DNA from 4 places in the Arthrobacter sp. NPDC089319 genome. Region 2 is predicted to be linked to each of the others. Evidence: riboswitches for the same ligand, from Rfam matches in the RefSeq annotation. Region 2 holds a riboswitch; each other region holds the start of a gene.
The links. Region 2 has a riboswitch for S-adenosylmethionine ahead of AB0N75_RS13890 (bifunctional o-acetylhomoserine/o-acetylserine sulfhydrylase). Riboswitches for the same ligand answer to the same signal wherever they lie in the genome.

Region 1: another riboswitch for S-adenosylmethionine. It lies ahead of AB0N75_RS02955 (acyl-CoA dehydrogenase family protein); the one in region 2 lies ahead of AB0N75_RS13890 (bifunctional o-acetylhomoserine/o-acetylserine sulfhydrylase).
Region 3: another riboswitch for S-adenosylmethionine. It lies ahead of AB0N75_RS17720 (flavin reductase family protein); the one in region 2 lies ahead of AB0N75_RS13890 (bifunctional o-acetylhomoserine/o-acetylserine sulfhydrylase).
Region 4: another riboswitch for S-adenosylmethionine. It lies ahead of AB0N75_RS02970 (LLM class flavin-dependent oxidoreductase); the one in region 2 lies ahead of AB0N75_RS13890 (bifunctional o-acetylhomoserine/o-acetylserine sulfhydrylase).

Annotation. Positions count from the first base shown of each region.
Region 1 is NZ_JBFBGZ010000002.1:19,248-28,485, forward strand. Features, by position in the region: gene AB0N75_RS02910 (ABC transporter permease) at 1-637, opposite strand, end outside; gene AB0N75_RS02915 (aliphatic sulfonate ABC transporter substrate-binding protein) at 637-1,680, opposite strand; gene AB0N75_RS02920 (ABC transporter ATP-binding protein) at 1,783-2,622, opposite strand; gene AB0N75_RS02925 (VOC family protein) at 2,948-3,316, shown strand; gene AB0N75_RS02930 (hypothetical protein) at 3,370-3,513, opposite strand; gene AB0N75_RS02935 (helix-turn-helix domain-containing protein) at 3,646-4,188, opposite strand; gene AB0N75_RS02940 (alpha/beta fold hydrolase) at 4,310-5,626, shown strand; gene AB0N75_RS02945 (CoA-binding protein) at 5,763-6,179, shown strand; gene AB0N75_RS02950 (zinc-binding dehydrogenase) at 6,236-7,192, opposite strand; SAM riboswitch class IV at 7,495-7,609, shown strand; gene AB0N75_RS02955 (acyl-CoA dehydrogenase family protein) at 7,685-8,923, shown strand; gene AB0N75_RS02960 (acyl-CoA dehydrogenase family protein) at 8,989-9,238, shown strand, end outside.
Region 2 is NZ_JBFBGZ010000009.1:29,935-39,172, forward strand. Features, by position in the region: gene AB0N75_RS13880 (extracellular solute-binding protein) at 1-823, opposite strand, end outside; gene AB0N75_RS13885 (homoserine O-acetyltransferase) at 954-2,024, opposite strand; gene AB0N75_RS13890 (bifunctional o-acetylhomoserine/o-acetylserine sulfhydrylase) at 2,105-3,430, opposite strand; SAM riboswitch class IV at 3,498-3,612, opposite strand; gene AB0N75_RS13895 (VOC family protein) at 3,812-4,453, shown strand; gene AB0N75_RS13900 (CPBP family intramembrane glutamic endopeptidase) at 4,613-5,392, opposite strand; gene AB0N75_RS13905 (PDR/VanB family oxidoreductase) at 5,502-6,458, opposite strand; gene AB0N75_RS13910 (amino acid ABC transporter ATP-binding protein) at 6,479-7,276, opposite strand; gene AB0N75_RS13915 (amino acid ABC transporter permease) at 7,273-8,211, opposite strand; gene AB0N75_RS13920 (ABC transporter substrate-binding protein) at 8,231-9,178, opposite strand.
Region 3 is NZ_JBFBGZ010000017.1:8,113-17,350, reverse strand. Features, by position in the region: gene AB0N75_RS17740 (hypothetical protein) at 221-433, shown strand; gene AB0N75_RS17735 (hypothetical protein) at 600-980, shown strand; gene AB0N75_RS17730 (hypothetical protein) at 999-1,202, opposite strand; gene AB0N75_RS17725 (prephenate dehydratase) at 1,299-2,168, shown strand; SAM riboswitch class IV at 2,266-2,380, shown strand; gene AB0N75_RS17720 (flavin reductase family protein) at 2,423-2,929, shown strand; gene AB0N75_RS17715 (aldo/keto reductase) at 2,926-3,915, opposite strand; gene AB0N75_RS17710 (DHA2 family efflux MFS transporter permease subunit) at 4,085-5,725, shown strand; gene AB0N75_RS17705 (aldo/keto reductase) at 5,781-6,776, shown strand; gene AB0N75_RS17700 (alpha/beta hydrolase) at 6,810-7,826, opposite strand; gene AB0N75_RS17695 (hypothetical protein) at 7,928-8,305, opposite strand; gene AB0N75_RS17690 (hypothetical protein) at 8,463-9,238, opposite strand, start outside.
Region 4 is NZ_JBFBGZ010000002.1:29,206-32,567, forward strand. Features, by position in the region: gene AB0N75_RS02960 (acyl-CoA dehydrogenase family protein) at 1-305, shown strand, start outside; gene AB0N75_RS02965 (APC family permease) at 320-1,789, shown strand; SAM riboswitch class I at 1,880-1,971, shown strand; gene AB0N75_RS02970 (LLM class flavin-dependent oxidoreductase) at 2,059-3,362, shown strand, end outside.

The sequences.
Region 1 (9,238 bases), on a different contig from region 2:
CGCGGCCGGCTTCCACCAGGTTCTTGTCCACGTGGCGCAGCGCCAGCGAGACAGTGGTGAACACCGGAAAGAAGGCGCCGATCAGGATCAGCGTGACCTTGGAGTCCTCGCCGATCTTCATCCACAAGATCAGCAGCGGCACCCACGCCAGCGACGGCACGGCACGCAGCGCGCCGATGGTGGGGGAGAGCAGCACATCGGCAACCTTGGACAGGCCGATCAGTGCGCCGAAGACCAGGCCCAGGGCTGCGCCGAAGGCGAAACCGAGCAGCACGCGCTGGGTGGAGATGGCCACGTGCTGGGCCAGCTCGCCGCGCTGAATCAAGTCAAGCGCGGCCTCGATGACCGCCCCGGGCGCCGGCAGTTGGACGGAGCTGAACAGTCCGGCCGAAGTGCTCCACTGCCAGGCCGCGAGCACGGCGGCCGGCAGCAGCAGGCCAAGCAGCAGGCGCACCCAGCCGTTGCCGAGCACGCCCGCAGCGGACCGTCCGTTGGCTGGGCGCCGTTCCGGCGAGGAACCGTCCTGCTGCGGCCGGTCTGGCCGTGCCGTCTTGAGGACGCCGGAGGCTTTCAGGCCTTCCTGGCTGGTGGCATAAACGCTGTTGCCGGATGCGCCGGGGTTGCCGAGGTGCGTCATTAGGATTCCTTGATGGCCGACGGATCGGCCGTCTTCACCAGCGAGTCGTCCAGCAGGGTCGCCAGGGCCTTGTCGATGTCAGCCTGGCTCTTCACGTCACCGGTCTCGACGAACGCCGGGCCGACCTTCTCCAGCACGGCGCGCTGCTTCTCGCCCGGAGCGGCTTCCACGTCCAGGTTGCTGCGCTCGGTGATCACCTTGGTGGCCACCTCAAGGTCCAGGCCGGCGACGTCGGCGAGGATCTGCGCGGTTTCCTCCGGGTTTTCGGCGGCCCACGCGCGGGCCTTCTCGTAGGCGTTCACCACAGCCTGGGCGAGCTCCGGCTCTTCCGTCAGGAAGGACTCGGTGGCGTTCAGGAAGCCGTAGGTGTTGAAGTCCAGATTCCGGTAGAACAGCTCGGCGCCGTCCTTTTCGGCACCGGCCATGATCGGATCGAGGCCGGACCAGGCATCCACCGAGCCCTGCTTCAGCGCGGTCAAACCGTCGGCGTGCTGCAGGTTCTCCACGGTGACGTCGCCGGCGGAGAGGCCGGCCTCTTCCAGCGACTGCAGCAGGAAGAAGTAGGGGTCGGTGCCCTTGGTGGCTGCGACGGACTTGCCCTTGAGGTCCTCGACGGAGTCGATGCCGGAGTCGGGCAGCGTGACCAGTGCGGCCCATTCCGGCTGCGAGTAAAGGCTGATGGTCTTGATCGGCGAGCCGTTGGCGCGGGCCAGCAGCGCGGCGGACCCGGCGGTGGAGCCGACGTCGACGGCGCCGGAGCGCAGTGCCTCGTTGGCCTTGTTGGAACCGGCCGACTGCAACCAGTTCACCTCAACGCCGTCGTCGGCCAAGGTGGCCTCCAGCCAGCCCTTTTCCTTGATGATCAGGCTCAGCGGGTTGTAGGTGGCGAAGTCGATGTTGAGCACACCGTCGCCGGTGCCCTCGGCCGCGGTGGCTTCGGAATCTTCGCCGGCCACGCAGCCGGTCAGGGCCAGCGAAGCGGTGGCGGCGACGGCGGCCGCACCGAGGATCGAGCGGCGGGAGAAGCGGCGGGCAATAGACATGGTGGTCCCTTCGAACGGTGCGCGAAGCAGGAGAAGCTCCGCGGTTACGGGTGGATTTGGGCACAGACGGCCCGGGAAATGCTTGAGGGTGGAGAGGGCGGCCTAATGGCCGTCGACGCCGAGGCTTTCGAGCAGTGAGCGGCGCATTCGGGCCAGCTCCACCGAACCGCGGTCCCGCGGGCGGCTGCCGGGAACGTCAACAGTGCGCACAATCGTGGCGCCGTCGTGCTCGCGGCCTTCTTCCTTGCCCAGCAGGATGATCCGGTCCGCCAACTGCAGGGCTTCGTCCACGTCATGGGTCACCAGCAGCACGGTGGTGGGTTCGGCCGCGTGGATGTCCAGCAGCAGATCCTGCATCTTGATCCGGGTCAGCGCGTCGAGTGCGCCGAAGGGCTCGTCCAGCAGGAGTACCCCCGGATTGCGGGCCAGCGCCCGGGCCAACGAGGCTCGCTGCGCCATGCCGCCGGAAACTTCGCGCGGACGATGCTTGGCGAACTTGTCCAGCCCCACCAGTTCCAGCAGCCGGGCCACCTTGGACTTGCCCTGCTTCGCGCTGGAAGATTTGGGCAGGCCGATGGCTACATTGGCCTGCAGGGTGTGCCACGGCAGCAGCCTCGGTTCCTGGAACGCGACGGCGCAGCGCGAGTCGATGCCCTGGACGGGCGTGCCGTCGATGTCCACGCTGCCGTTGCTGGGCGCATCCAGGCCGGCGGTGGCGCGCAGCAGGGTGGACTTGCCGCAGCCGGACGGGCCCAGGATGGCCAGCACTTCGCCGGAGCGGACGTCGAAGTCTACGTCACGGAGCACGGTGTGGGCGTTCGCGCCGGTACCGAAGGTGCGGTTCAGGCCGCGGAAGGAGACTGCCAGAGCGGAACCGGACGCTGCCGAGGGCGCAGTGGATGCGGGGGCCGCGTGGCGGGACGACGACAGTACTGCAGTCATGGGATCACTCCATCGATCCTGGCAGTAGCACCCTACGGTTCAAGCCGTGCGTCCGGCTTCCGCCGGCCGTACCCGTGGCTTGTCACCTCGTTATCACCGGCAGTCTGGGATGGCTTCCGGTGACCAGGGTTGCTGCGGCGTCGTCGATCCAGGTCTCTCGGCCGCTCGGGATGGTCACGACTAACTAAACGGCACTCCCGGTATCCACGGCAAACGGCCCGTAATAAAGCGGCGTAACAAACCGCGGCACAAAAACCGGCCCACGCCGGTTGCCGGAGCGCGCAAATCCGTAGACGCCGGTTTGTGCCGATGGCAGGATGGCCGCATGAAAATCAACCGTCACATCATCGTGTTCGACGCCGCCGATCTGGACGCTGAGAGCAGCTTCTGGGCAGGCCTGCTGGACGGGACGGTCAAGGCCGAGGACGACTGGCATACCGTTTCCGTTGACGGCGAGCCGCGGCTGGCGGTCCAATGGGCGCCCGACCACACCCCGCCTGAGTGGCCCGACGGCGCGCCGCAGCAGATCCATCTGGACCTCTACGTCGATGATCTGGGCGAGGCCCATGAACTGGCCACGTCGCTCGGCGCCAAGCTGCTCAAACCCGCCGACGACGCCGCGGCCGAGTCCGGATTCCAGGTCTACGCGGACCCCGCCGGCCACCCGTTCTGCTTCTGCTGGGGCGCCGGATGACCACGATGTCGGTGCGGAGCCACTGCTCACGCGGCGCCGGCTGCGGTTCCGGCTCACTTCTCCAGCGGCTCCCCGTTCCGGACCGATGCAACGACGTCGAGAACCGCCTGCGTGGTGGCGGCCGCGTCTTCCTGATCCATGATCAGCGAGGCGTGGGTGGCGCCGTCGACGGTGCGGTGAGCGCTGTTGGTCGACAACGCGGCCAGGGCATTCTGCTTCGCTGACCAGGAGGCACCGAGCGAGGGTTTAGTCCGGGCGGGACCACATTTGCCGCGCGGCGGGAGTCCTCCCTGTCAGCGGGAGGCGGTACCGACGTCGTACCGCGGTTGTCAGGCGGGCGGATCCGCGGGGATCAGGACCGTGGAGAACAGTCGGCGGTGCCGGCCTTCGCCGGGGCCGTTGGACACTGCCTTCTCTGCGGCCGCCCGGATGGCGGCGGTGAACTCCGCCAACTCCTCGTCCGTCATCCAGAGCGCGGCTTGCCGGTAGCCGGCGCCGTCACGGAGGAAGTCCGGGTTTTCCCGCGCGGTGTACTGGTCGAAGGCCTCCAGCAGTCCGGCCGCGAAGGCCATGAAGCCGCGCCGGTGGTCCTCGGCCGTCATCGAAGCCAACTCGTCACCGCTCACCGAACTCTTGGTGGTGTCCAGCCGGTATGTGCGCTCCGTGGTGCCGCGGACCTGCCGCTCCTGGGCAACCGCCAGCACGCCGGCCTTGGCCAACGTGCCGATGTGCCGGTAGAGCGTCGCGGTGGGGACGTCAGGGAGTTCGGCGGAGATCTCCGCCGTGGTCAGTTCACGGCCGCCCAGCAACGTCTGCACAATGCGCAGCCGTACCGGGTGCAGGATCAGATCGGCGCTCGCTGAAGGGGACATACCTAAACATTCTCACAGTTGACATTGTTCGCACAAGTGATAATAATGATTCTTGTCCGGCGAAGGTGCCGGGTTCGAACCGACTTATTGACTGGCAAGACATGATCCGAAGGGAGGCGCAATGGCGGCGATACGGGTAGGGAACAACGAGGTTCTGCTGGAGTTGGACCGGATGGAGAAGGCGGCGGGGCTGATCGGGGATCAGGCCTTCCCGCTCTCGGCCGTGACCTCCGTGGAGGTTCTGGCGGATGCCTTCGACGGCGTGCACGGGCTGCGTTCTCCCGGCCTGGCGATTCCGGGCCGGACAAGGATCGGAACCTGGCGCGGCCGCGGCAAGACCCTCGCCGTCGCCCGTCAGGGGATTCCGGCCCTTCAGTTGGACCTGTCCGGCCAGAAGTATGCCCGCGTGGTCGTCTCGCTGCCGGACGCCGAGGATATCGCTGCGGGGATCCGTGCCGCCGCGGGTCTGCCCGCCGGACAGCAGGTCAGTGAGGAAGAGGTCCGCTTCTCCTCCGGGACCGTGAAGCTGGTCGGAACCTGGGCCAAGCCGGCCGGAACCGTCCGCGGAACCGCGCTGATCCTGCCCGGCTCCGGCCCGGTTGACCGCAACGCCGACCATAAGCGGATGCCGCTGGGCATCAGCCGTGATCTGGCCCGCGCGCTCGCCGACCATGGCATCGCCTCGCTGCGCTATGACAAGCGGGGCACCGGCGCCTCGGATGGCAGCTTCCTGGCGGCCGGCTTCCGGCAGAACACCGACGACGCCGCTGCCGCCCTCCGCTGGATGGTCGCCCAGAAGACCGGGGATGTGCCGGTGTTCCTGGTGGGCCACAGCGAAGGCGGCTACCACGCAACTGCCGTGGCCTCCGACCCCGGGACCCGGCTGGATGGAACCGTGCTGCTCTCCACCTCGGCGCACACCGGCTTCGAGACGGGCCGGTGGCAGACGGCCCAGATTGGCGATTCATTGCCGGCGTTCGTGCGCCTCTTGTTGAAAGTCCTGCGGAAGGACCTGGTCACCATGCAGGCGAAGTCAGTGGAGAAGATCCGGACCACCACCGAGGACGTGGTGCGGATGCAGGGACGCAAGATCAACGCGCTCTGGCAGCGGGAGTTCATCGACTTCGACCCGGTGCCGTACCTGGAGCGTTTGCAGATGCCGGTGCTGGCCATCACCGGCGCCAAGGACGTGCAGGTGGACCCGGAGGACCTGGACGTCATTGCGGCCACCGTGCCCGGCCCGGTCAGTACGCGGAAGATCGACGACCTCTCGCACCTGCTGCGCCGGGACCCGAAGGCTCCGACCCTGTCCGACTACAAGCGGCAGATCCGCGAGCCTGTGGACGCGGAACTGCTTGAGCTGGTGGGCAGTTGGGTGGCGGAGCGGGCCGACGCCGCCGCGTCCGGGGCATCCGACGCCCAAGAGCTGGCCCGCTAACCCGCCTCATCGACTGTTCAGACAACGCCCTTAAACCGCGGTCTAAGGGCGTTATCTCATTCCTGGATGGGGACTGCCGGCTGGGAGACCGATGGCGAAGGTACCCGTAGCGGGAACTCATGGGTAGGGTGGCGCCATGGCACACCAGAATGATCCCGAAGTCGTCAGCCGCCTGCTGAGCACGCCCGGCCGCTGGGCCGTGGTCGGCCTGTCCACCAACCCGCACCGGGTTGCCATGCGCATCTCCAGGTACCTGATGGACCAGCTGGACATGGAGGTGGTCCCGGTCAACCTGCAGGGCGACGACGTCCACGGCCTGACCGGCTACCGAAAGCTTGCGGACATTCCTGGTCAGATCGACGTGGTGGACTGCTTCGTCAACTCCCAGAAAGTCGGCCCGGTGGTGGACCAGGCCATCGAAGTCGGCGCGAAAGCCGTCTGGCTTCAGCTGGGCGTCGTCGACGAAGCCGCCGCGGAACGGGCCAAGGCGGCAGGGCTAGACGTCGTGATGGGCACCTGCCCGGCCATCGAAGCCCCGCGTCTGGGCCTCTAGCCAGTCAGCGGCCCGCCTTGCCCGCCACCTAGGCTGAGACGTTCAGCGCTGTTGCATCACTCGTACATCGCGATGAAGCGGCCAACCACCCCGCCGGCCCGGAGCTTGTCGATGGCGCCCGGGATGTCGGCGTGCGTGATGTGGTTCATCGGCGGGTTCAGCTGGCCGGTCTTCATCAGTTCGTAGATGCCCGCCAGGTCCTCCTTGGTGCCGGACTTTGAGCCCCTGATGGTGAGCTGGTTGATGATGATCGGGTAGGTGTTGATGGTAGATTCGAGCCGCCCCATGCCCACTTGGACCAGGGTGCCGAACTCGCCGAGGGTCTCGATGGCGGCCGAAGTGGTGGTGCCGAAACCGGCGTAGTCGACGATCAGTTCCAGGTTCTTGTCCTTGAACGCCTCTATCGAGGCGGCGACGCCGGCCAGGCCGATCTCGTCGGCCAGTTTCTGCGTCTCGGGGTTGACCTCGGCTCCGTAAACCTCGGCGCCGGACAGCGCCGCGGAGCGCGCGCCGATGTAGCCCAGCCCGCCCAGGCCAATGACGCCGACTTTCATGCCTTTCCTGGCCCCGCCGACGGCCATGATCGCGTGGTAGGCGGTCAGGCCGGCATCGGTCGCCATCGCGCCGAGGTCGAAGGGCACCTCATCGGGCAGAGCCACCAGGTTGTCATCGGTCGCGCGAAGCTTGGCGGCGAAGCCACCGTCCCACTTGCCGTAGCCGAGGGCGTCCCCGTCCGACATCACCGGGGAGAGGCCCACCCGGTCGCCCACCTTCCAGTGGCCCATGCCGTCGCCGACCTCGCTGATCACCCCGGCGGACTCATGCCCCATGGTGCGGGGCAGCCCGTGCTGGAACAGCGCCATCCAGCCCGGATCATCGAGCGTGGTGACGTCCGAGTGGCAGACACCGGAGGCCTTGACGTCCACCACCACCTCGCCGGGGCCGGCGTGCGGCTCCTCCACCTCGTTGAGCTCCAGCGGCTTGTTCGTCCCGGTAAATTGCCATGCCTTCATATTTCGAACCCCCCTGAGCGGCGGGACGGTCGACGTCCCGGACCGGCCGAAATTGGTGGCGCAACTTCACCCTAGTCCCGTCGCGGAAAGGCCCACAGGGGTCGTCGGACTGGAGCTCATCTTCGCCCGGAATTCATCCGGACGGCCCGGCGCCGCGGGGTACCGGCAGGGAGCGGAACGATCCACAGGAAGGCGGGGGCCGCCGTCGTCGGATGGGGGTGTCCGTAACATTCGGCAGTGGAACGTCATGGCCCGTCACATGCTTCACAGCGCCGGATGGGGCCCGGCAGACTTTTCCCCAAGATCAAGAGTCCCAACGACAAGCTCTGGCTGGTTGGGCGGCAACCCTCTTCCGTAGCGGGGTGCCCCAGATGAGGATCCGGCCGCGCACAGATCGGTGCCCGGCAAGTACGGCCCCCGCCAGGCTGCGTCGTCGACTGTGATGGTTGCCGCGCGGTGCGGCAGGCGGGAGCCCCTGCACGAGGAGGCGCCATGACCGCCGTCGTCATTGAAGAAAACCAGCAGACCCGCCGTTCCCCCTGGAGCGGACAGGCCAGCCGCGAAGAACTCGCCCACTGGCAGCAGATCGCCGAGGGCGTGGCCGCCGTGCTGAGCACGGACGTGCTGGAGCGGGACCGGCGCAATGCGGACCCGCAGGCCGAAGTGGAGCTGCTGCGCAGTTCCGGCCTGTTCAACCTGATCATCCCCAGCGAGTGGGGCGGCGAGGGCGGACACTGGGAAAGCGCGCTGCACGCCGTGCGCATCCTAGCCCGCACCGATGCGTCGATCGCGCAGATCCTGGCCTACCACTACGCAAACCTCGGTGCCGTGGTCTTCTACGGCAACGCGCAGGTCCAGGAACGCCTGCTCCGCCGCTCCGCCCAGGGCCGCTGGTCCTGGGGCGACTCGGTCAACCCGGTGGACCCTAACTTGGATCTGGTGCCCGATGGCGACGGCTACCGGCTGGACGGCGTCAAGCACTTCTCCACCGGCGCATCCGTGGGCGACGCGATCCTGGTCAACGCCGCGATCACCTCCGGTCCGGATCAGGGCAAGTTCCTGGCCCTGGCCTTGGAACATGACCGCGCCGGAATCTCCTTCCTCGGCGACTGGGACGCGTTGGGCCAGCGCCTCTCCGCGAGCGGCTCCGTCAAGTACGACGGCGTGCTGGTCACCTCCGCTGACATCATCGGCGAGGTGGGGGAGGAGCCCTTCTCTTCCCTGGTGACGCCGTACATCCAGCTGGCGTTCGGCAACCTCTACCTGGGCATCGCGCAGGGCGCGCTGGAGCGCGGCCGCCAGATCACCCTGGCGCGCAAGAACTCCTGGTTCCTCAGCAACGCAGACACCTACGCCCAGGATCCGCTGACCCAGCGGGTCTATGGGGAACTGTCGTCCCGGGTGGCTGCCGTGGAGGCCTTGGCAGACCGGACGAACGAACGCTTCGACGCCGCCATCGCCGTCGGCGGGGAGCTGACGGCCGAAGCACGCGCTGGCGTCGAGATCGAGATCGCCCGGCTCAAGGTGGTCTCCACGGAGGTGGGCGTGGAAGTGGCCAACCGCATCTTCGAGGTGACCGGCTCTTCCTCCGCGAAAACCGCGGTGGGACTGGACATCTTCTGGCGCAATGTCCGCACCCACACCCTGCACGACCCGGTGGACTACAAGAAAGTTGAGGTCGGCGCCCACTTCCTACTGGGCGACATCCAGCCGATCTCGCTCTACACCTGATCCGCCCCGCATTCCCATCCGTCCCACCTCGGCCGTGCACGGCGGAGACCTCCAGGAGCACCACCATGACCGAAACCCTTGACCACGCAACAACGTCCGTCCACTCGACGCCGGCCTTCGAAGCGGCGGCCGCCAAGTACCGTCCGATCTTCCAGCGCATTACCGCAGGAGCGCTGGACCGCGAACTGGACCGCGAGCTGCCGTTTGAGCAGATCGGCTGGCTGAAGGACGCCGGCTTTGGCGCCGCCCGGATCCCCGCCGATCTCGGAGGCGACGGCCTGGACTGGGAGGAGTTCACCGAACTGTTGATCGAGC
Region 2 (9,238 bases):
TCTGCCATACGTTCGGGTCCAAGGCCTCGGCCGGTGTGACCGCCAGGTCCTCTTGATAAAGCGTCTGCAGGAAGGCCAGCGAGTCAATGAAGCCTTGCGAGCCGACCACCCACTTGCCTTCAGCGTCGTCGTAGAGCGTGTCGCCGGTGCCATAGAGCAACTGGTAGAAACTCTGCATGACGGTGCCTTCGCCGGTGCCCGTGCCGGCGTAGAGGTTGAACGGGACCACGTCCGGCTGCGAGGACTTGATGGCCCGGGCGGCCTCCAGGATGGCGTTCCAGTCCTTCGGAGCCCAGGGGACGTCCACGCCGGCCTTTTGCAGGACGTTCTTGTTGTACCAAATGGCCCGAGTATCAGTACCCAGCGGGACAGCATAGATACTGCCGTCGTCCGCGCGGCCGGCTTCCTTGGCTCCCTCGTTGAAGTTCGCCCAGTCGTCCCACTCGGCCAGATACTGATCCAGGTTCAGGAGGTAGCCGGCATCCACGTCCGAACGAATCTTGAAGGTGTCCTCGTAGAACACGTCCGGGGCGGTGTCCGGCGACCGCTGGGATAAGGCGAGCTTGGTCGCATAGTCTTCGTCGCTGCCGGTGATGGGCTCCAAATTGACCGTCACGCCGTCGTGCGCAGCCTCAAAATCGGCCTTCGCCTTCTTCATCACCTCATCCATCGTGGCATTGGCCTCGGTGGTCTGGTACACGATCCGTAGTGAGGAGCTTTGCGGGGTATCGCCCTCCCCGCCCCCGCCTCCACCGCCACAGCCGGCCAGCGCCAGCGCTCCAACGGCCAGCAATGAAACTTTGATTCGGTAATCACGCAGCATGGTTCCCCCCTCGTTTGGAGGCTTCCGGGCCAAACGCCGTCGGCGTGGGTCAGGGGCCTACCGGCATGCTACCGAGGGGCTCCATCGAATGGATTTATTCGTCCCAACCGTGATCAAACTGCAATGTGCGTCAGACCCGCGGGAAAAACGCCTGCGTGAGCTCTTCGTGCAGCTGGTGGACGTCGGTCAGGAAACCGTCGTGACCTAGCGGCGTTTCGATGGTGTGCACCTTGACCGATCCGGGCAGCGCCTCGGCCAACTGGCGCGATTGTTCCGGAAAGTAGAGACGGTCCGAATCCACCGCCGCAATGAAGAATTCCGTCTCCGCGAGACCGCCCAGGGACTGCTCCAGCGAGCCGCGGCCGCGGGACACGTCGTGGCTGACCAGGGCCTCTGTGAGCAGGATGTAGCTGTTGGCGTCGAAGCGGGAAACCAACTTCTCCGCCTGGTAGTCCAGATAGCTTTCCACCGCATAGCGGCCGCGGGCGGAGGGCGTGATGCCGCCAAACGGCTGTTCCTCCGCCTGCGCCGAGCGGCCGAACCGATACTCCAGTTCAGGCTCCGAACGGTAGTTGATGTGGGCGATCCGCCGGGCAATACCCAGTCCGGCTTCGGGGGCGGGACCGCCGTAGTAGTCGCCGCCGGCAAAGTGCGGATCCAGCCGGATGGCTGCGACCTGCGCCTGGGCAAACGCGATCTGTTCGGCGGTGCTGGCCGCCCCGCACGCCATCACGGCGCACCGCGCCGTGCGCTCGGGGAACGTCGCAGCCCACTCGAGCGCGCGGGCCCCGCCCATCGACCCGCCGAGCACGGCGTGCCAGCGGCGGATGCCCAGCGCATCGGCGAGCCTCGCCTCGGCCCGGACCGAATCCCGGATGGTGACGAACGGAAACCGCGACCCCCACGGCTTACCATCTGGTGCCGGCGTCGCCGGGCCGGTGGAGCCGTAGCAGCCGCCAACCATGTTGGCGGCCACTACGAAATAGCGCTCCGTGTCGATGGTGGCCCCGGGACCGACCAGGTCGTCCCACCAGCCCTCCTCGTTGGAGGCACCGCGGGCCACATGCGTGCTGCCGGTCAGGGCGTGCTCGATTAGGACGGCGTTGGAGGCATCCGCGTTCAGGGTGCCCCAGGTTTCATATCCCAGAACAACCTCGGGCAGATAGCCGCCGGCTTCCAGCTCCAGCGCACCTACTGGCATCCTGCGCAGGACGCCATCCGTCGCCTGATCCACCAGTTCCTGCGGTTGCACGATCGTCACGCTGCGTTCTACCTGCTTGCCTAGTCGTCCGAGCCCTTGGCGGCGCGGAAACCGGCCTCCAAGTCGGCGATGATGTCGTTGACGTTCTCGATGCCCACGGAGAGCCGGACCAGACCGTCGGTCACGCCGGCGGTCAGCCGCTCCTCGGCCGAAAGCTGGGCGTGGGTGGTCGACGCCGGGTGGATCACTAGCGAGCGCACGTCGCCGAGGTTGGCCACATGCGAATGCAGTTCAAGGCCGTCCACAAAACGCTTGCCGGCCTCGATCCCGCCCTTGATCTCGAACGACACGATGGCGCCGGTGCCCTTCGGACCGTACTTGCGGCCGCGGTCGTACCAGGGGCTCGACGGCAGGCCGAGGTACGCGACGGACGCAACGTCGTCGTGCGCCTCGAGGAATTCCGCGACCTTCTGCGCATTGGCCACGTGGCGCTCCACCCGCAGGCTCAGCGTCTCCAGCCCCTGGGCGATCAGGAAGGCGTTGAACGGGGAGACCGCGGACCCCAGGTCGCGCAGCAGCTGGACGCGGGCCTTGAGGATGTAGGCGAGATTGGCGCCGAGCGCACTTCCGACGCCCAAGTCGCGGGCGAAGACCAGCCCGTTGTAGGTCTCGTCGGGGGTGTTAAAGCCCGGGAACTTTTCCGGATTGGCAGCGAAGTCGAAGGTACCGGCGTCCACGATCACGCCGCCGATGGCCGTCCCGTGGCCGCCCAAGTACTTGGTGGCCGAGTGCAGCACGATGTCTGCGCCCCACTCGATCGGGCGGATCAAGTACGGGGTGGCCAGCGTGTTGTCCACTATCAGCGGCACGCCATTCTCATGGGCGATGCTGCTGACCGCTTCCAGGTCCAAAACATCTTGGCGCGGGTTGGAGACCACCTCGCCGAAGAACGCCTTCGTGTTCGGCTGCACTGCGTCGCGCCACTGCTGCAGGTTGTCCGGATCCTCGACGAACGTCACCTCGATGCCGAACTTGGGCAGCGTGGTGCGCAGCAGGTTGTACGTGCCCCCGTACAGGCTGGGGCTGGCCACAATATGGTCGCCGGCCTCGGCCAAGTTCAGGATGGAGAACGTGGATGCGGCCTGGCCCGAGGCCAACAGCAGCGCGCCGACACCGCCTTCCAGACTGGCGACCCGGGCCTCAACGGCCTCGCTGGTCGGGTTGCCGATCCGCGTGTAAATGGGCGCCAACTCGGACAGGGCAAAGCGGTCCGCGGCGCTCTGGGCGCTGGGGAACACGAACGAAGTGGTCTGATAGATCGGCAGTGCACGGGCGCCGGTGGCGGCATCCGGCTCCTGGCCGGCGTGGATCTGACGGGTTTCAAAGGACCAGTCTGCATTGGACATGGTGCAACTCCTTCATGGGAAGGGGTCATCCGGGATCCGGCCGTGCCGGCATGTCTATCCCGGGTGTGACCCGCGCTTGCGCACCGCCTGATGGCGGCTGCCTGGTCTTCACCCGGGGCACCCCACCGCGGTTGGAGGGTTGCCGGCCAGCAAACCGGGGTTTCACGCTGGCACTCATGACCTGCGTCCAGTCTCAGCGGAGAGCCCGCCCGGCCGCAACAATGTGACACCTTATGACCGCCCGCAGCGGCGCTTTTTCCGCCCCAATCTGGTGGTGTGAGCACCTGCCAGACATGGATCTTCGAGCCACATCCGGCCGGATACTGGTGACTTAGGTCACCCTAAGTCGAGAGAGGGTTCACAAAGTGCCAAGATATGGCTATGCGCTTCGACCACGTTTCATATGCTGTTGAGCCCGACGGTCTGGCTGCCACCTCAGAGCGGATCTCCAAAGCTCTGGGTATTGACGCAGTCAAGGGCGGGGTGCACCCCCGCTTCGGCACCCGCAATATGATCTTCCCGCTGACCGACCACCATTACCTGGAAGTGGTGGAGGTCCTGGCCCACCCCGCGTCCGACAAAGCCCCCTTCGGGCAGGCCGTGCGTGCCCGCTCCGAAGCCGGCGGCGGCTGGATGGGCTGGTGCGTGGAAGTGGACGATCTGACCCCGTTCGAAGAGCGGTTGGGCCGCCATGCGGTTCCCGGAAACCGCAAGTTCCCGGACGGCCAGGAATTGACCTGGCAGCAGATCGGCATCAAGGGCCTGATCGCCGACCCGCAGGTTCCCTACATGCTTCGCTGGGATGACGGCACCGAGGCGCTTCACCCGTCCAACGCCCGCCCGGCATCCGTCAAGCTGATCGGCCTGACCATTGCCGGTTCCTCGGATCGCGTGGCGGACTGGCTGGGCACCCCGGTGGATGACCTGCTCGACGACGTCAAGGTTGCGTGGACCGCGCCGAACGGCACGCCGGGCATCATGTCGGTCCGCTTCGAAACCGCGAACGGCATCGTCGAACTCTAAGGTTCCGGTCTCGTCCGGCCCGGTGCACGGCTCGCTTTTTTACGCAGGGCTCCCGTTCCGGCCTCTTGCTCCCACCCACGGTGGCGCAAGAGGCCGGAACGGGAGCCTTTTGCCTGTCCCCGGCAAGCATCCTCTCGGCCGACCGTTAGGTACGCCGTCTTAGGTACCGATGCCGATGGCCGGGCCCACCAGCGCGTAGCCGACGAAACCGGCGATATCCAAAAGCGCGTGCGCGACCACCAGGGGCATCACCCGCTTGACCTTCGAATAGACGTAGCCGAACACCAGGCCCATCAGGAAGTTTCCGATGCCCGGCCCGATCCCCTGGTACAGGTGGTAGGTCCCGCGCAGGGCGGCGCTGACGAAGATCGTGGTCCAGATCCCCCAGCCGAACTTGGCGAACCGGTTGAACAGGTAGCCCACCATGACCACCTCTTCGAGAATGGCGTGGCGCAGCGCCGACAGCACCAGCACCGGCACGGTCCACCAGTATTCGTCCAACGCCGCGGGGACGATCGCGGTGGTGATCCCCAGCGCCCGGCCGGCGGCATAGACGGCCAGCGTGCCGGCACCCATCGCCAGCGCCAGCAGGAAGCCCAGGCCGAAGTCCACCCGGGGCCGGGAGAAGGTGAACCCGATCGAGCGGAAGGCCGACTGGCCCGCCGAGGTCAGCAGGAACAGCACCAGGGCCACCGGTACCAGCGCAAAGAGGATGCCGAGCATCTGGTACACGAAATCGAAGACTTCCCGCTGGTTCAGCACCGGGTTCAACGTGGTCGTCTGCGAGGCCAGCGGAGCGCGGGTCATCTTCTCCAGCAGGTTCACCACGGCGTAGACCGCCGACTGCCCCAGCGAGAGCCCGAGCACAATGAGAACTTCCGCCCGGTAGTAGCCCAGCGTGCGCGGTGTGCTCGCGGTCACGACCTTCTGCTTGTCCATGACCACCATCTTGCCAAGTGAACCGGGGGCCGGCGACATCCGGGCAGGGTCCAGGTTGAACGCTCCCCCGGCCTTGCATCGGCTTCCGTTCCGCCGGCGGCTTCCCCCGCTATAGGTCCAGGAGCAGCCGCCTGCCCTTGCACCGGGATACGCAGATCATCATGGTGTCCCCGGCGGCACGCTCGGCATCCGACAACAGCGAGTCGCGGTGGTCAATCTCGCCGTCCAGCACCGGCGTTTCGCAGGTTCCGCAGATTCCCTCGCGGCAGGAGTTCAGCGGGCTGAGTCCGGCCGCCTCAAGCGCCTGCAGGATGGACTCGTCCGCGCCCACCGGGACCTCCGTACCGTCGGCCAGTTCGACGACGAAGGCCGATGACCCGCCGTCGGGAATCGCCGGGGCATCGCCGGTGGCCGCGAAACGCTCGCAGTGGAAACGTCCGGGGTCCTCCCAGCCGTCGGCAATCGACTGAATCACATTGAGCAGCGGCCCGGGACCGCAGGCGTAGACGTGGGTTGCCGCGTCCTGTTCAGCCAGCAGTTCGGCCAGCGGGTAGAAACCGCTCTCATCGTCGGCGTGGATGTGGATGTCACCGCCGAGTGCCTCGATCTCGTCGAGGAACGCCATCGAGGAGCGGCTGCGTCCCAGGTAGACCAGCCGCCAGGGTATGCCGCGTTCGGCAGCCTCGCGGATCATCGGCAGCACGGGGGTGATGCCGATGCCGCCGGCGATGAAGACATAGCTGTCCGCCGGTGCCAGGACGAAGTTATTGCGCGGGCCCCGCACCTGGATCTTGGTCCCGGGCCGCAACAGGTCGTGCACGTAGGCCGAGCCGCCGCGCCCCTCCGGCTCGCGCAATATGCCCAACCGCCAAACGGACCGGTCCGTCCGCACGGAGCAGAGCGAGTACTGGCGCAGGAGGCCGTTGGGCAGAAGCACGTCGATGTGCGATCCGGCATCCCACTCCGGCAGGTCGTCACCGAGCGGATGTTCCAACTGCAGGGACAGGACGCAGTTGGACTCGCGGCTGATCGACCGGACTTCGACGTCGAAAAAGTCTTCGTTCATGATTGCATTCACCCCGGTAATCAGGCGGCGGCCGGTTCAGCGAGAACCGAAGCCAGGAACGCCTTGGTGCGTTCGTTTTGAGGGTTGGTGATGACGTCCCGGGCCGGTCCCTCTTCCACCACATAGCCGTCGTCCATGAAGACCACTCGGTCGGCGACGTCGCGGGCGAAGTTCATTTCATGCGTGACCACCACCATCGTCATGCCGGATGTGGCCAGGTCCTTCATCACCTTCAAGACCTCGCCGACGAGCTCGGGATCCAGTGCGGATGTCGGCTCATCGAACAGCATGAGTTTCGGTTCCATGCAGAGGGCGCGGGCGATTGCAACCCGCTGCTGCTGGCCGCCGGAGAGTTGGCGGGGATAAGCGTCCGCTTTTTCGCTCAGGCCGACCTTGTCCAGCAGCGACTTGGCCCGCGCCACGGCGGTTGCTTTCCGCTCCTTCCGGACCAGGCGCGGCGCCTCGATCAGGTTTTGCAGCACGGTCATGTGCGGGAATAGGTTGAACTGCTGGAAGACCATGCCCACATCCGAGCGGCTGTGGCAGATCTCGTTGTGGGACTGCTCGTAGAGCCTATTGCCCTTGAGCTCGTAGCCGACGATCTTCCCGTTGACCCACATCCTGCCGCCATCGATGGCCTCCAGATGGTTGATGCAGCGCAGGAACGTGCTCTTCCCGGAACCGGACGGGCCGATCAGGCAGACTACCTCGCCCTGCTGGACGTGCAGGTCAATGCCCTTCAGCACCTGATTGGAGCCGAAGTCCTTGCAGACCGCGTTCGCCTTGACCATCGGTTCGGCGTTGTTCATGGCCGTCATTTCTTGCCGCCTTTCAAGGAGAGTGCGTCGTGCGTCGCGAAGAACCGCTTCAACTGCTGCCAAGGCGTCGGCGGCAAGTTTCGCTGGTTGCCACGGGCAAATCGCCGCTCCAGGTAGTACTGGCCGATGGTGAGGACGGACGTGATCAGCAGGTACCAGAGGCTGGCCACCATGAGCAACGGGATCGTCTCGAACGTGCGTGCGTAAATGATCTGCGCGGAATACAGCAATTCCGGCACGGAGATCACGCTGACCAGGGCGGTGGTCTTGAGCATGCCGATGGTTTCGTTGCCGGTGGGCGGGATGATCACGCGCATCGCCTGCGGCAGCACGATGCGGCGCATGGTCTGCAGCTTGGTGATGCCAAGCGCCCCGGCGGCCTCGGTCTGACCGTGGTCAACGGAGAGGATGCCGGCCCGGACAATCTCGGACATGTAGGCGCCTTGGTTCAGACCGAGGCCCAGGATCGCCGCTGTCATCGGCGTGATGAATTGGTTCGCATCCAGCTGGACGCCCGGGATGCCCAGCGTGATGACCGGGTACAGTGCTGCCAGATTGAACCAGAACAGCAACTGGACCAGCACCGGCGTTCCCCGGAAGAAGTGCACATAGGCGAACGCAGCACCCCGCACCACCGGATTGACCGACAGCCGCATGACGGCCAAGACCACGCCCAGCACGATCCCAATGGCCATGCTGATGACCGTAAGTCCCAGCGTCACGAGGATGCCGTTGCCGATCGAGATATCGCGCAGGTACATGGCCACGACGTCCCAGCCGAAGTTGGGATTGGTGAAGATGGAGTTCAGCAGCAATCCGCCCACCACGAAGATCACCGCTGCGGCCAGCCAGCGGCCCGGGTGTTTCGCCTTGACGATGGTGTAGCCATCGACCGGTTGGGCCACCGGCTTGGTTTGCGTAGTCACGGCAGTCATGGGGTTGGTCCCTCTTTCGCTACTTGGCCTCGAGCGCGTCGGCCGTGATCAGCACGGACTCCGGGAAGTCCCACTTGTCGCCGAGTTCCTGGTAGTGGCCACCGGCGATAACGCCCTTCACTGCTTCGGCCACCGCTTCTGTCATCCCCGTGTCCTTGGCCAGGGCAATGCCGAACGGTACGGCGTCGTAGTCCTCGCCCTCGGCCAGTTCGAACTGTCCCTTGGCTTCCTTGCCCTGGTAGGCCAGCGGCACACTGTCGGCGATCACCCCGTCGACCCGGCCTGAAGCCAGCGCCAGGTTGGCGTCGGTCTGTCCGGGGAAGTTCTGGATTTTGATCGCTTCCTTTCCGTTGGCCGTGCATTCCTTGGAAAATTCGGGGAGGTATTCCATCGACTGGATCGACCCCTTTTGGCCGGCGATCTTCTTCCCGCACATGCTCATGGGGTCCATGGAGATGGCCAGCGGATTTCCCGGAGCGACGGCGATGCCCGTGCCGGTGTGGAGGTATTCGACGAAGTCGACGATCTTCTCGCGTTCCGGCGTGACGGAGAAGGCCGACAACGCCATGTCGTACTTGCCGGAGGCCAGGCCGGCAAGGATCGTGTCGAACGTTGCCGGAACGTGCTCCACTTTCAGCCCCAAGGCCGCGCCGACGGCGTCGGAGAAGTCCACGTCGAAGCCGATCATGGTTTTGTTGTCGGTGTCGTAGTACTCGAACGGAGCGTAGGTCGGATCGGAAGCGACTTTCAGCGTACCGGCGGCCAGAACGTCCTCCGGCAGCAGGTTCCGGGCTGCTTCGTTGACCTGGACGGCTTCCACCCCGGCGCCCGTAGCGGCCGGTGCAGCAGTGTCCGCAGGACCCGTGGCCGCGCCGGAGGCATTGGTGCATGCGGTCAGGGAAACGGCCAGCAGGACGGATCCTGCCAGGAGAGAGGAACGGATGGCACGGTGATGGGAATGACGCATGGACTTTCCTTTCATGGTCCGGACGGCGTTGTCCGGTTATGGATATCCGCACTGATCAGG
Region 3 (9,238 bases), on a different contig from region 2:
CCACACTCCCCCGCCGCCGAACCCCGCCAAATCCGCGCCAGAACCTCTGAATCCGGAGAGGTGTTCCACGCCACGCCGCTTGATAATTCATCTGATGTCCATTGGAATGGCAGAATGTAAACTTCCATGCACCGTTCCGCATGGCACCACGTTCCGGCCGGAAGCTACCCATCCCGCGCTTTCTCCTCTGCGGCGGCCTCCGGTCACGAAAGGCAGAACCATGGCCACGACTTTGGCTACCAAGTCTTTGACGGCACAGACGGCCTCCGAGGCCCACGACCTCCTCAATGCTGCGGTGGAAGAACTGCAATCCATCGCGGCCATCGACGGCGATTGCGGCATTCTGGTCACCCGCACCGGGCCCGGGCAGTTCACTGTGGAACTGAGCGACGACGTGCCCTACGGCATCACTCAGGAATCCGACCTCGACTAGGATCCGCCACTCCGGCTGGGCCCACCAGCACGGGCCCGCCGCGGGCCTTGACTCCCGGCTTCGAGTCGTTCGACCATGACGACGCCCGGCCCGTAACCGGCGACATTGTCATCCTCGCGGTGCCCTACCCCGCCTGTCCGACACCGTCCGCAGCTGCGGCGACCAGTTGGCGGGAAAGGTCGTCGTCGACATCACCAACCCGCTGAACTTTGAAACCTTCGACTCGCTCACCGTGCCGTCCGACAGTTCGGCGGCAGCCGAGCTCAGCGCCTCGCTGCCGGATTCGCGCGTGGTCAAGGCCTTCAACACCACCTTCGCTGCCACGCTGTCCTCCGGCACCGTCGGCGGCCTGCCCACCACCGTGCTTATGGCCGGGGACGACGCCGCGGCCAAGTCCCAGCTGGCCGAGGTGGTCACCGCCGCCGGGTTGAACGCCATCGATGCCGGCGCTCTGTCCCGGGCCCTCGAGGCCCTGGGATTCCTGCAGATCTCCCTGGCCGCCGCCGAGAAGCTCCGGTGGACCGGAGGCTTTAGCGTCGTCGCCTGACCGCCTAATAGCCCTGCGCTAGCGCCGCCCCGACCGCTTGGCAGCAATAGCCATTCCGGCCAGCACGCCGGCGGCGATCAGCAGCAGCACGGACACCACGATTAGCGGGGGCATGATGTCCAGCCCCATGATGGACGGCATCACCGTCAGGCTGACGGCGAAGAGGGCGACGACGGCAGCAGCGAGCCCGAGGGCAACGGCACGGGGATTGGATCCTTCCACGCCCTCCACTCTATCGGCGCTTCGCTCCGGCTTTGTGACGCCGGCCGGAGCCCGCCGAATAAGGCCACGGGCCCTCCCGGTGGGATAATTTCGCCCATGGCTCCAGCAATCGCGTACCAAGGTGAACCCGGCTCGAACTCGCACATGGCGTGCCTTGAGGTCCGGCCCGGCTGGGACGCGGTGCCATGCGCCAGCTTTGAAGACGCCTTCGCCGCCGTCACCAGCGGCGAGGCCGAACTGGCCATGATCCCCATTGACAACTCGATCGCCGGCCGCGTGGCGGACATCCATGCCCTGCTGCCCCGGACCACGCTGCAGATCGTGGAGGAATTCTTCCTGCCCATCCGCTTCAGCCTGCTCGGCATTCCCGGGGCCACCGTGGAACAGGCCCGTGAAGTACACAGCCACATCCATGCCCTGGGACAGTGCCGGAAGCTGATCCGCCGTTTGGGGCTGACGCCCGTCATTGCCGGCGATACCGCCGGGTCGGCCCGTGAAGTTGCCGAGTGGAACGATCCCACCAAGGTCTCGCTCGCGCCGCCGATGGCCGCTGAGCTGTACGGCCTGCAAGTCTTCGCCGAGAAAGTGGAAGACGATCCAACGAACACCACCCGGTTTGTGGTGCTGGCGGACCGGCGGCCCGTCCCCAGCCGCGAGGAGCTGCCCGGTCCCGCGGTGACCAGCTTTGTTTTCCGGGTGCGGAACGTTCCCTCGGCGCTGTACAAGGCCCTCGGCGGGTTCGCGACCAACGGCATCAACATGACCCGGCTGGAGAGCTACATGGTCGGCGGCGAATTCGCGGCCACCATGTTCATGGTGGACGTCGAAGGCCATCCGGAGGACCAGCCAATGGTCCATGCCTTCGAGGAACTGGAATTCTTCACCACCGAAATCCGGATTCTGGGCGTCTATCCCGCCCACCCGTTCCGGTTAAACCGCGGCGCGGAACAGCCGGCCGACGCCTAAGGCAACGGACCCTGCTGCCGATGCCGCGCACGGGGAGTTCTTGACGAACTGTTACCCGCGTTTGACCGAGGCCACGTCCCGCTTTACCTTGGAAATGAATCACGAGCGCCAACTTCACAGCCCTGGCTGGTTGGCCGGCAACCCTCTACCGTAGCGGGGTGCTCCAGGTGATGATTCGGCCCGCCGGGTTTGTCGGCAGGCAAGTACGCGTATCCTCCGGCAGCAGCGGATGCGCCTGAGCTTCAAGGATGGCCATGTCCCTGCACAACGACTTGACCCCGAACACCCTGCGCTCCGCCTTCGGGCGCTTTCCCTCCGGAATCGCAGCGCTCTGCGCCGTCATCGACGGTGAGCCGCAAGGCATCGTCGCCTCCTCCTTCACCGTGGGCGTTTCGCTGGAGCCGCCGCTGGTGATGTTCGCCGTCCAGAACACCTCGCGGACCTGGCCGCTGCTCCGCCACGCCGGCCGGATCGGCGTGTCGGTGCTGAGCACGGAGCACGACGGCGTCTGCCGCCAGATTGCTTCCAAGAGCGGCGACCGCTTCGCCGGGCTGAGCCTGGACCGCACCGACCGGGACGCGCTTTTCCTCAACGAGGCAGCGCTGTGGCTGGATTGCTCGGTGCATCAGGAGTTCCCGGCCGGTGACCACCAGGTGGTGCTGCTGGAGGTACACGCGCTGAGCACGCACGTCGGCGCGCACGAACCGCTGGTCTTCCACGACTCCTCGTTCCGCCGGCTGGTACAGCCCGCGTTCGTCTAGGGCAGCGGGCGTCCCCGCGCCGCCACCCACAGCGCGTACCATTCCTGCCGGGTCATTGCCGCGCCGATCTCCTCAGCCTGGCCGCAGGCCCTGATCCGCTCCGGATTGCTGGTACCGACGACCGGTCGGATTCGGGCCGGATGGCGCAGCAGCCAGCCCAGCACTACGGCTTCCTGCGTGCAGCCCTTGTCCCGGGCCAACTCGGAGACCAAGGCTGCCGTCGCGCGATCCGCTGCCGCACCACCGTCGCCGTCAGCTTCGTCAGCTGTGCCGGCGGCCCGTTCCGCCGGCCGGCCGCTGTAGCGGCCCCGCGCCAGCGAGCCCCAGGCCTGCAACTCCACCGCGTGGGCAGCACAGTACTCCAAAGTGCCGTGCGGAAAGCCGACGGCGGCGCCTTCCGGGTGGTTGACCAGCACCCCGGATTCAAGCCAGTCCCGCCGGTACAGGCTCATTTCCAATTGGTTGACGGCGAGCGGCTCGTCGAGCGCGGCCTGCAGCCACCGCATCTGCTCGCCGGACATGTTCGAGACGCCCAGGCGGCGGACCTTCCCGGCCAGCCGGAGGCGGCTGAACGCCTCGGCAATCTCCTCCGCCGGGGCCAGCGGATCCGGCCGGTGGATCAGCAGCGTGTCCAGATGGTCGGTGTGCAGGCGGCGCAGGCTTTCCTCGGTACCGGCCACGATGGCCTCGCGGGATGAGTCGTACTGGCCCACCAGTCCGGGAACCGGCAGCCGGATGCCGCATTTGCTCTGCAACTGCAAGGCTTCCCGGAGTTCCGGCCGCTCGGCCAGCACCCGGCCGAACGCAGCCTCCGCCTTGCCGTGGGCGTAAATGTCCGCGTGATCGAATACCCTGATGCCGATGTCCAGTGCCGCCTCCACGGCTGTGTGGGCAGCGGCGACGTCGGCGGCCTCCAGCGGGCCGCTCCCCCAGCCACCGCCCAAACCCATGCTGCCGAAGATCAGGCGGGATCCGGCGTCGTCCATTGGTGTGTCCCTTCGCTGGGCAGGCTTCCAGCGTACGACAGCGCCGCGCCGAAATCGGGGGTTGTGCCACCTCGCGGACGGCAGTACGGTAACTCTCGCGGGGCGGATAGCGTCCCCAGGCAACCAGTATCAGGCCGCCTGCGCCACCCGCGCCGCCAGGAAGTTAACCATGGCAGTTCCTCCCAGCCCGGACCGGGGCCCTCACCAGCCGTCCGGTCCCTCGACAGCCCGGGAGTCCGCGCGCGCGGACCAGAACCGGGCCCACCCCCCGGACGGCGCGGCCGCTGCGCAGCCCCGGACCACGGTGGTGTTCTTGGGGCTGATGCTCACCGTGCTGCTGGCGGCGCTGGACCAGACCATCGTGGCGACGGCGCTGCCCACCATCGTCGGGGACCTGAACGGGCTGGAGCACATCTCCTGGGTGATCACCTCCTACATTCTGGCCGCCACCATCGGGCTGCCGATCTACGGCAAGCTCGGCGACCTGTTCGGACGCAAGAGCATCTTCATCTTTGCGATCGCGGTGTTCCTGGGCGGCTCGATGCTCTCCGGCATGGCGCAGAGCATGCCGCAGCTGATCGCCTTCCGCGCCATCCAGGGGGTGGGCGGCGGCGGGTTGATGATCGGCGCGCAGGCGATCATCGGCGATCTGGTCTCGCCGCGCGAGCGCGGCAAGTACATGGGCCTGATCGGGGCGGCCTTCGGCCTCGCCTCGGTCAGCGGACCGCTGCTGGGCGGCTTCATTACCGACCACTGGAGCTGGCGCTGGGTCTTCTACATCAACCTCCCGCTGGGTGCCGCCGCGCTGACTGTCATCACCACCACCCTGCACCTGCATAAGCCGGGCGGGCCCAGGCCCAAGCTGGACTATCTGGGCACCTTCCTGCTGGCGGTCGCCAGTGCGGCGGTCATCCTGTTCACCAGCTGGGGCGGGACCACCTACCCCTGGGACAGTCCGGTGATCATCGGGCTGGGCGCGGTCACGGTGCTCGCCTCGGTGTTGTTCGTGCTGGTCGAACGCCGGGCGGTGGAACCGGTGCTGCCGCTGCGGCTGTTCCGCGACCGGGACTTCACGCTGCCCACCTTGATGGGCGTGTGCGTGGGCATCGCGATGTTCTCCACGATCGCCTATTTGCCCACCTTCCTGCAGATGGTCAACGGGGCCAGCGCCACCGAGTCGGGCCTGATGATGATCCCGATGACGGCGGGGATGGTGGGAGCCACCACCACCACAGGCCAGCTGGTGAGCCGCACCGGCCGCTACAAGATCTTCCCGATCATCGGCACCATCCTGATCGCGGCCGGGCTGGTGATGCTCTCGCAGATCTCTGACACCACCCCGTACTCCTTCACCGCCGCCGGCATGTTGGTGCTGGGGCTGGGGCTGGGGTCCATCATGCAAAACCTGGTGCTGATCGTGCAGAACAGCGTTCGGCGCCGGGATCTGGGCACGGCCACCTCGGCCACCAATTACTTCCGGCAGATCGGCGCCACCTTCGGCATCTCGCTGTTCGGCGCCATTTTCATCAGCCGCCTCACCGAGCAATTCTCGACGGCGCCGCCCGGCCTGGTGACGACGATCGGTTCCGGCGGCGGCCAAAGCTTCAGCTCGCTCGGTCCCGCCGTGCTCAAATCACTGCCGGCCCCGGCCCAGGGATTCATCGCGCATGCCTTCGGCCAGGCGCTGCCGCCGATCTATCTTTACGCCGTGCCGATCGTGCTCGCGGCACTGGTGCTTGCCTGCTTCGTCAAGGAGATCCCGCTCTCGGAGGAAGTGGGCACACTGGCCAGCCGGGACCGGCCGGAGTGAGCCGGCGGCAGGCCGGCAGCACGGTGCCTCCCCGGGCGGCTGTTAACGTCAAAGCATGACTACGCGAACGATCGGAACGCTGGACGTCGGCAGCATCGGGCTGGGCTGTATGAACCTCAGCCACGCCTACGGGGTGCCGCCGGCCCGCGAGGAGGCGGCGAAACTACTGCTGCATGCGCTGGATTCGGGGGTGCGGCACTTCGACACCGCCGCACTGTACGGGGCCACCGCCAACGAGGAGCTGATCGGCGAGGTGCTGGGCCCGCGGCGGGACGAGTTCTTCCTGGCCAGCAAGTGCGGCATGACCAGCGTGGCCGGCCGGCGGGTCATCGACGGGCGCCCGGAGACGCTCAGGGCAACTTGCGACGCGGCGCTGCAACGGCTGCGCACGGACCACATCGACCTCTACTACCTGCACCGCTGGGACAAGACCATCCCCATCGAGGAGTCGGTCGGCGCGCTGGCCGAGCTGGTCGCCGCCGGCAAGATCGGGGCGATCGGCCTGTCCGAGGTCTCCGCTGCAACCCTGCGGAAGGCGCATGCGGTGCATTCGATTGCGGCCCTGCAGACCGAATACTCACTCTGGACGCGCAACCCGGAGCTGGGAACGCTGGCAGCCTGTGCGGAACTCGGCACGGCCTTCGTCGCCTTCAGCCCGCTCGCCCGCGGATTCCTGACCGGCACGCTGGGTGACCCGTCGGCGCTGCCGGAGCAGGACATCCGCCACGGCATGCCCCGCTTCTGGCCGGAAAACTACCCGCAGAACCTGGCCCTGCTCGACGGCTTCCGCGCCATCGCGGACGACGCCGGCTGCTCACCTGCCCAGCTGGCCCTCGCCTGGGTGCTGTCCCGCGGCGAGCACGTGATCGCGCTGCCGGGCACCAGGAGCATCGTCCACCTGGACGAGGACCTAGGTGCCACGGGCGTTGCCCTGGCGGCAGACGTGCTGCGCCAGCTGGAGGAGCTGATCAACCACGGCACCGTCCACGGCCCGCGCTACAACGCAGTTACCCAGGCGGACGTGGACACCGAAGAGTTCCCCGGCGGTTAGCAGGCCTCCCAGAGAATCAGCCGACCCGGGAAGTCAGCCGGTGTGCTGGCGGAGAAAATGAACGCTGCGTTCCAGCGCCCGCCACGCCGCCTCCAAATCCAGGTTGAACTGGAATTGGTGCCCCAGCCCGGCAGCCGTCTCCGGGAAGAACTCCTCGACCTTGGTGCCGTTCTTCTTCAGCGCCTTGACCAGCGCCAGCGAGTGCGGCAGCAGCGGATCGGTGTTGCCCGCGGAGATGAACGCCGGCGGGAAGTTGCCGCCCACGTAGCGGGCAACGGAGGCCAACGCGATGTACGGCCGCTCCAGGTAATCCTTGGCCCCGGTGTAGGACCAGAGCACAGTGCGCAGATAGTTTTGGTTCCCGGCCTGGTCCGCCCCGGTCAGCGACAGATCGTAGGCGCCGCAGTGCAACAGCACCGCGCGCAGCCGGTCCGGAGCCGTCGGCGAGGCGATGCCCAGCTTGTGGGCATACTCCGGGTCGGAGACCACCAGTGCCAGTTGCGCCGCGATCTGTGCCCCGGCCGAGTCCCCCGCGAGCACCACCCGCTCGGTATCGATGTGCAGCCGCTCCGCATTGTGCTCAAGGTAGCGCAGGGCCGCGGCACTCTGGCGCACGGGTGCCGGATAGCGGCGCTTGTGCGCCAGCGAATAGTCCACACCCACGGTAGTGAAGCCATAGGAGGCCAGGATCCGAAGGTAATTGGCGACGTCGTTCTTGGTGCCGGAGATCCACGCCCCGCCGTGGATCCAGACGATCGTTGGCAGGCGCAGCGACTCGCGCGCTGCCTCGTCCGGGAAGAACACGTCCAAGTAGGTGTGGCCATGGTTGCTCAGGTACTGCTGGTCCAGAATTTCGCTCACACCGTCCGGAACATGGCGGGCCATGGCGCGGGAGGTGCGGCGGCCGTCCCGCTCGGCCAGCACTCGAAGCAAAACCGCCAGCGGCCGAGGGCTGAAGCGCAGCCAGAAGACCACGCCGCCGGCGAGGGCCGCCGGGACCGCGGCAATCACCGCAAGGGCAATCAGCGCACGGCGGAAACGAACCTTCATGGCTGCCTCCTGATTGGCCGTAGTGAACCAATCGTGAGGCAGCAGTGCGCTTGGGGCAAGCCCCGATTTTTGTCTCCCCGGAACGGCTGGGACACAACCCGTCAGCCGAGGGCAACCGCCAGGCTGAGCACGCCCAGCACCAGGGCCACCGGCGTCATGGTCCACCGCTCGGGCTTGCTGCGCGAGATGGCGTTCATCAGGACGCCCACAAACAGGTAGACAGTCAGGACCCACATCAACACCACGGACACGGTGTGCGGCAGCGCGTCCAGAAGCTGCGCCCGGTCGAGGATGATGAGCCCAAAGAAGGCATACAGGACCACCGAGACGGCGCTGCCAATCCGGAACTTGGCCGGCAGGACGCGGTGGCTGCCTCCCCATGCGAACCGGCCTAACGGCAGGCCTGCGGCAAGCAGGATCTGGAAGACGGCCAGCAGGGCCAGTACGCAGCAGGCGACAACGGCCGCAACAGTGATCACGTGGGCAGTGTAGCCGTGCGCGAGCGCGGAGCCCGGCGACGCGGCGACGGCTGCAGCGTGTCGCGGTCAGCGGGAGGCGACGTTGCCGGTCAGCGGGAGGCGACGTTGCCGGTCAGCGGGAGGCGACGTTGCAGTCAGCGGGAGGAGATCTTACTGATCAGCGGGAGGTGACCTTGCCGGTCAGCGAGGCGATCGGCCGCAGGAAGATCGGCCGGGCCAGGAACCACGCCGCAACCGTCACCGCGAGCGAGGCGGCGAAGATCCAGAAGCCGGCCCAGCCGCCGTCGTCCGATGCCGCATACATGTGGTTGAGGTTGCGCAGGGCGCCGGTGGCCAGCACCAGCGTCACGTGCACCACAATGAACACCACAAAGTAAATCATCACCGGGAAGTGGATGGCCCGGGCGGCCTCGATCGGGTAGTACTTGTTCACCGCCGCCTTCTTGGGCCAGGCGGCCGAGGTCCGCAGCCCGGAAATGATGGCCAGCGGCGCCGCGATAAAGACGGTGGCGAAGTAGGTCAACAGCTGCAGCGCGTTGTAGTTCACCCAACCGTTTTCCAGCGGCCAGTCCAGCGAGGCGTACTGCAGGGCCGCGGAGAGGGCGTTCGGGAAAATGTCCCAGCTGGTGGGCACAATCCTCATCCAGTGTCCGGTGGCGAAGATCAGCACCATGAACACGATCCCGTTGAGCACCCACAACGCATCCAGCGTCAGGTGGAACCAGAGATTCAGCGTGATCTTGGTCGGCTTGTTCTTGGTCTTGACCAGGCCCTGGTTGTTGCGCGTCCAGTAGGCCGGCGAGCGCGTGCCGGTGCGCACCTGCAGCCCGGTGCGGATGATCAGCACCAGGAAGAAGAAATTGAGGAAGTGCTGCCAGCCCAGCCAGGCCGGCAGCCCCACCGGGGCCGACTCAGGAAGTTCGGAGGTGCCCG
Region 4 (3,362 bases), on a different contig from region 2:
ACGTCGCCGTCGAACTGGAATCCGGCCAGGCCCAGATTGTGCTCAGCACACTGGTGCCGGAGGCAGCCGGCGAACTGTTCAACACGCTCGGCGCCTCCTCCACCAGCACCGGCAAGGCGCTGGACCGGCACTGGCGCAACGCCCGCACGGTCGCCACGCACAACCCGTACATCTACAAGTCCCGGATCGTCGGCGATTGGGAAGTCAACGCCACCGAACCCCCGTTCATCTGGACGATCGGCGAGGCCACTGCCGACGCCGCCCGCCAGCCCCACAGCACCGCCGCACCTTCCGCGGCCGTCTAAGAAGAAGGCAAGCCATGTCTGTTTCCAACCCCCAAACCGTCGCTGCCCCGCAGGTCGCAACCGCCGGTTCGCCCGACGCCGGAAACGCACCGCGGCTCTCCGGCCGGCTGGGCGTCGCCAGCATCGTGCTGATCGTGGTGGCCGCGGCCTCGCCACTGGGCGTGATTGGCGGAACGGTTCCGCTGGCCATCGCCAGCGGCAACGGCGCCGGTCTCCCGTTCATCTACCTGCTGGCCACCGCCATCCTGCTGCTGTTCGCCGTCGGTTTCACCACCATGACGCCGCATGTGCCGTCGGCCGGCGCGTTCTTCAGCTACGTGGAGAAGGGCCTCGGCCGCCGCGCCGGACTGGGCGCGGCCTTCGTGGCCTTGCTCTCCTACCTCGCGCTGGAGGCCGGCGTCTACGGGCTCTTTGCCCCCGCGGTCGATGAGGTGGTTCGCGCCTACGGCGGCCCCGCCCTGCCCTGGTGGGTCTGGGCGGCCGCCGCGCTGGTTGCCGTGGCCTGGCTGGGCCACCGCAACATCGAGCTGTCCGGCAAGGTGCTGGCTGTGCTGCTGGTGGCCGAAGTGCTGATCGTGCTGGTCCTGGACGCCGCCATCGTCTTTGGCGGCGGCGGCGCGGAGGGCCTCTCCACCGGGTTCGTTACTCCGTCAACCGTGCTGTCCGGGGCACCCGGGATCGCGCTGCTGTTCGCCATCCTGAGCTTCATCGGCTTCGAGGCCACTGCCGTGTTCCGGGATGAGGCCCGCGATCCGGACAAGACGATCCCGCGGGCCACCTACGTGGCCCTGCTGGTGGTGGGCGGCTTCTATGCGCTCTCCAGCTGGCTGCTGATCAGCGTCTGGGGCGACACCGGGATTGTGCAGAAGGCCACGGATGCACCCGGCACCCTGCTGTCCGAGACCACCGCGCTCTACCTGGGCACGGCCGGCAGCCACATTGTCCAGGTCCTGCTCGCCAGCAGCCTGTTCGCGTGCATCCTGTCCTTCCACAACATCAGCTCACGCTATTTCTTCCAGCTCTCGGGGAAGGGAGTATTCCCCACCAAGCTGGCCAGCACCCACCCGAAGCACCGCTCTCCGCACCGGGCCTCCGGAGCGGCCACCGCCGTGGTGGCCCTGTTCCTGCTGGTCGCCGTGGTGGCCGGATGGGACCCGATCGTGCAGTTCTACACCTGGTTCGCCGGATTCTCCTCCCTGGGCGTGGTGGTGCTGATGACGCTCACCAGCGTCGCCGTGCTGGTGTTCTTCCGTCGGCAGGGAGCGCCGGCCCGCAGCTGGAAGCGCTCCGTTGCACCGGCTCTTGGGCTGCTCGGCTTGCTGGGCATCTTAAGCCTGATCCTGCAGAACCTCCCCACCTTGGTCGGCAACAGTGTGCCGCTGGCGATCGCCGTCGTCGTGCTGATCCTTGCCTGCTTCGGGGCCGGAGCGGTGGTGGGATCCAAGCGGCAACAGGCCGTAACCGGCGCCGCAACGGCGTCGTAATTCTTGCCTTGGGCGTGACGCGCAACATTTTTACCCCGCGTGACGCGCACCATTTCCCTCCGCGGCGCCTGCGGGTGTCCAATGGAGGGGTACCCATCCAGAGCGGCCGAGAGACCTGGCTTGTTGACGCCGCAGCAACCCCCTCCTTGTGAGGAAGGTGCTACCGCCAGGACCGATGGAGAAGCTCGATCTCTCGTTGGTTCCTCAGGGCCACTGCATGCCCGCCGGGGGACCGGCGCGGGCTCTTCTCATCAGTAAAGGAGCCTGACATGACCTTGAACCATTCCCCGCGGCACATCCGCTTCAACGCGTTCGACATGAACTGCGTGGGCCACCAGTCGCCCGGACTGTGGCGCCACCCGCAGGACAAGTCCGCCACCTACAACACCATCGGCTACTGGACGCATCTGGCCAAGGTGCTGGAGAAGGGCCTGTTCGACGGACTCTTCATCGCCGACGTGCTCGGCACTTACGACGTGTTCGGATCGTCCAACGAGACGACGCTGCGGGCCGGCACGCAGGTCCCGGTGAACGATCCGTTCATGCTGGTATCGGCCATGGCCGCGGTGACCGAGAACCTGGGCTTCGGCGTCACCGCTGGCACTGCCTACGAGCACCCGTACCCGTTCGCCCGCCGCCTGGCCACACTGGATCACCTCACCAACGGCCGCGTCGGCTGGAACGTGGTGACCGGCTACCTGCCCTCGGCCGCGCGCAACATGGGCCAGGAAGACCAGCTGGAGCACGACGAGCGCTACAACCACGCCGATGAATACCTCGAAGTCATCTACAAGCTGCTTGAGGGCTCGTGGGAAGACGACGCAGTGGTCAAGGACGTGGAGACCGGCGTTTTCACCGACCCGGCAAAGGTGCACGAGATCCGGCACGAGGGCAAGTACTTCAAGGTGCCCGGGATCGCCATCACCGAGCCGAGCCCGCAGCGCACTCCGGTGATCTTTCAGGCGGGGGCCTCCAAGCGCGGCACCGAGTTCGCCGCCGAGAACGCCGAGGCGGTGTTCGTCACCTGCCCCACCAAGGAAATGCTTGCCGCGTCGGTGAAGAAAATCCGCGACGCGGCCGAGGCTGCCGGCCGCGGCCGTTACGACGTCCGCATCTACGCCATGCAGACGGTGGTGACCGGACCGGACAACGCCACCGCCCAGGCCAAGTTCGAGGACTACAAGTCGTACGCGGACGTCAACGGCGCGCTGGCCCTGATTTCGGGCTGGATGGGCGTGGACCTGTCCACCTACGGCCCGGACGACGTGATCGGCGAGAACGTGAAGTCCAATGCCATCCAGTCCTCGGTGGAGACCTTCCAGAAGGCCTCCGGCGACAGCGGCAAGCCCTGGACCATCCGCCAGCTGGCCGAATGGGTCGGCGTCGGCGGCTTCGGCCCGATCACCGTGGGCTCCGGCCAGGAGGTCGCCGCCAAGCTGGTGGAGTGGGTCGAGGAAACCGACGTGGACGGTTTCAACCTGGCCTACGCCATCACCCCGGGCACGTTCGAGGACGTCGTGGAATACGTGGTGCCGGAGCTGCAGAAGCTCGGAGCGTACCCTACCGAGTACGC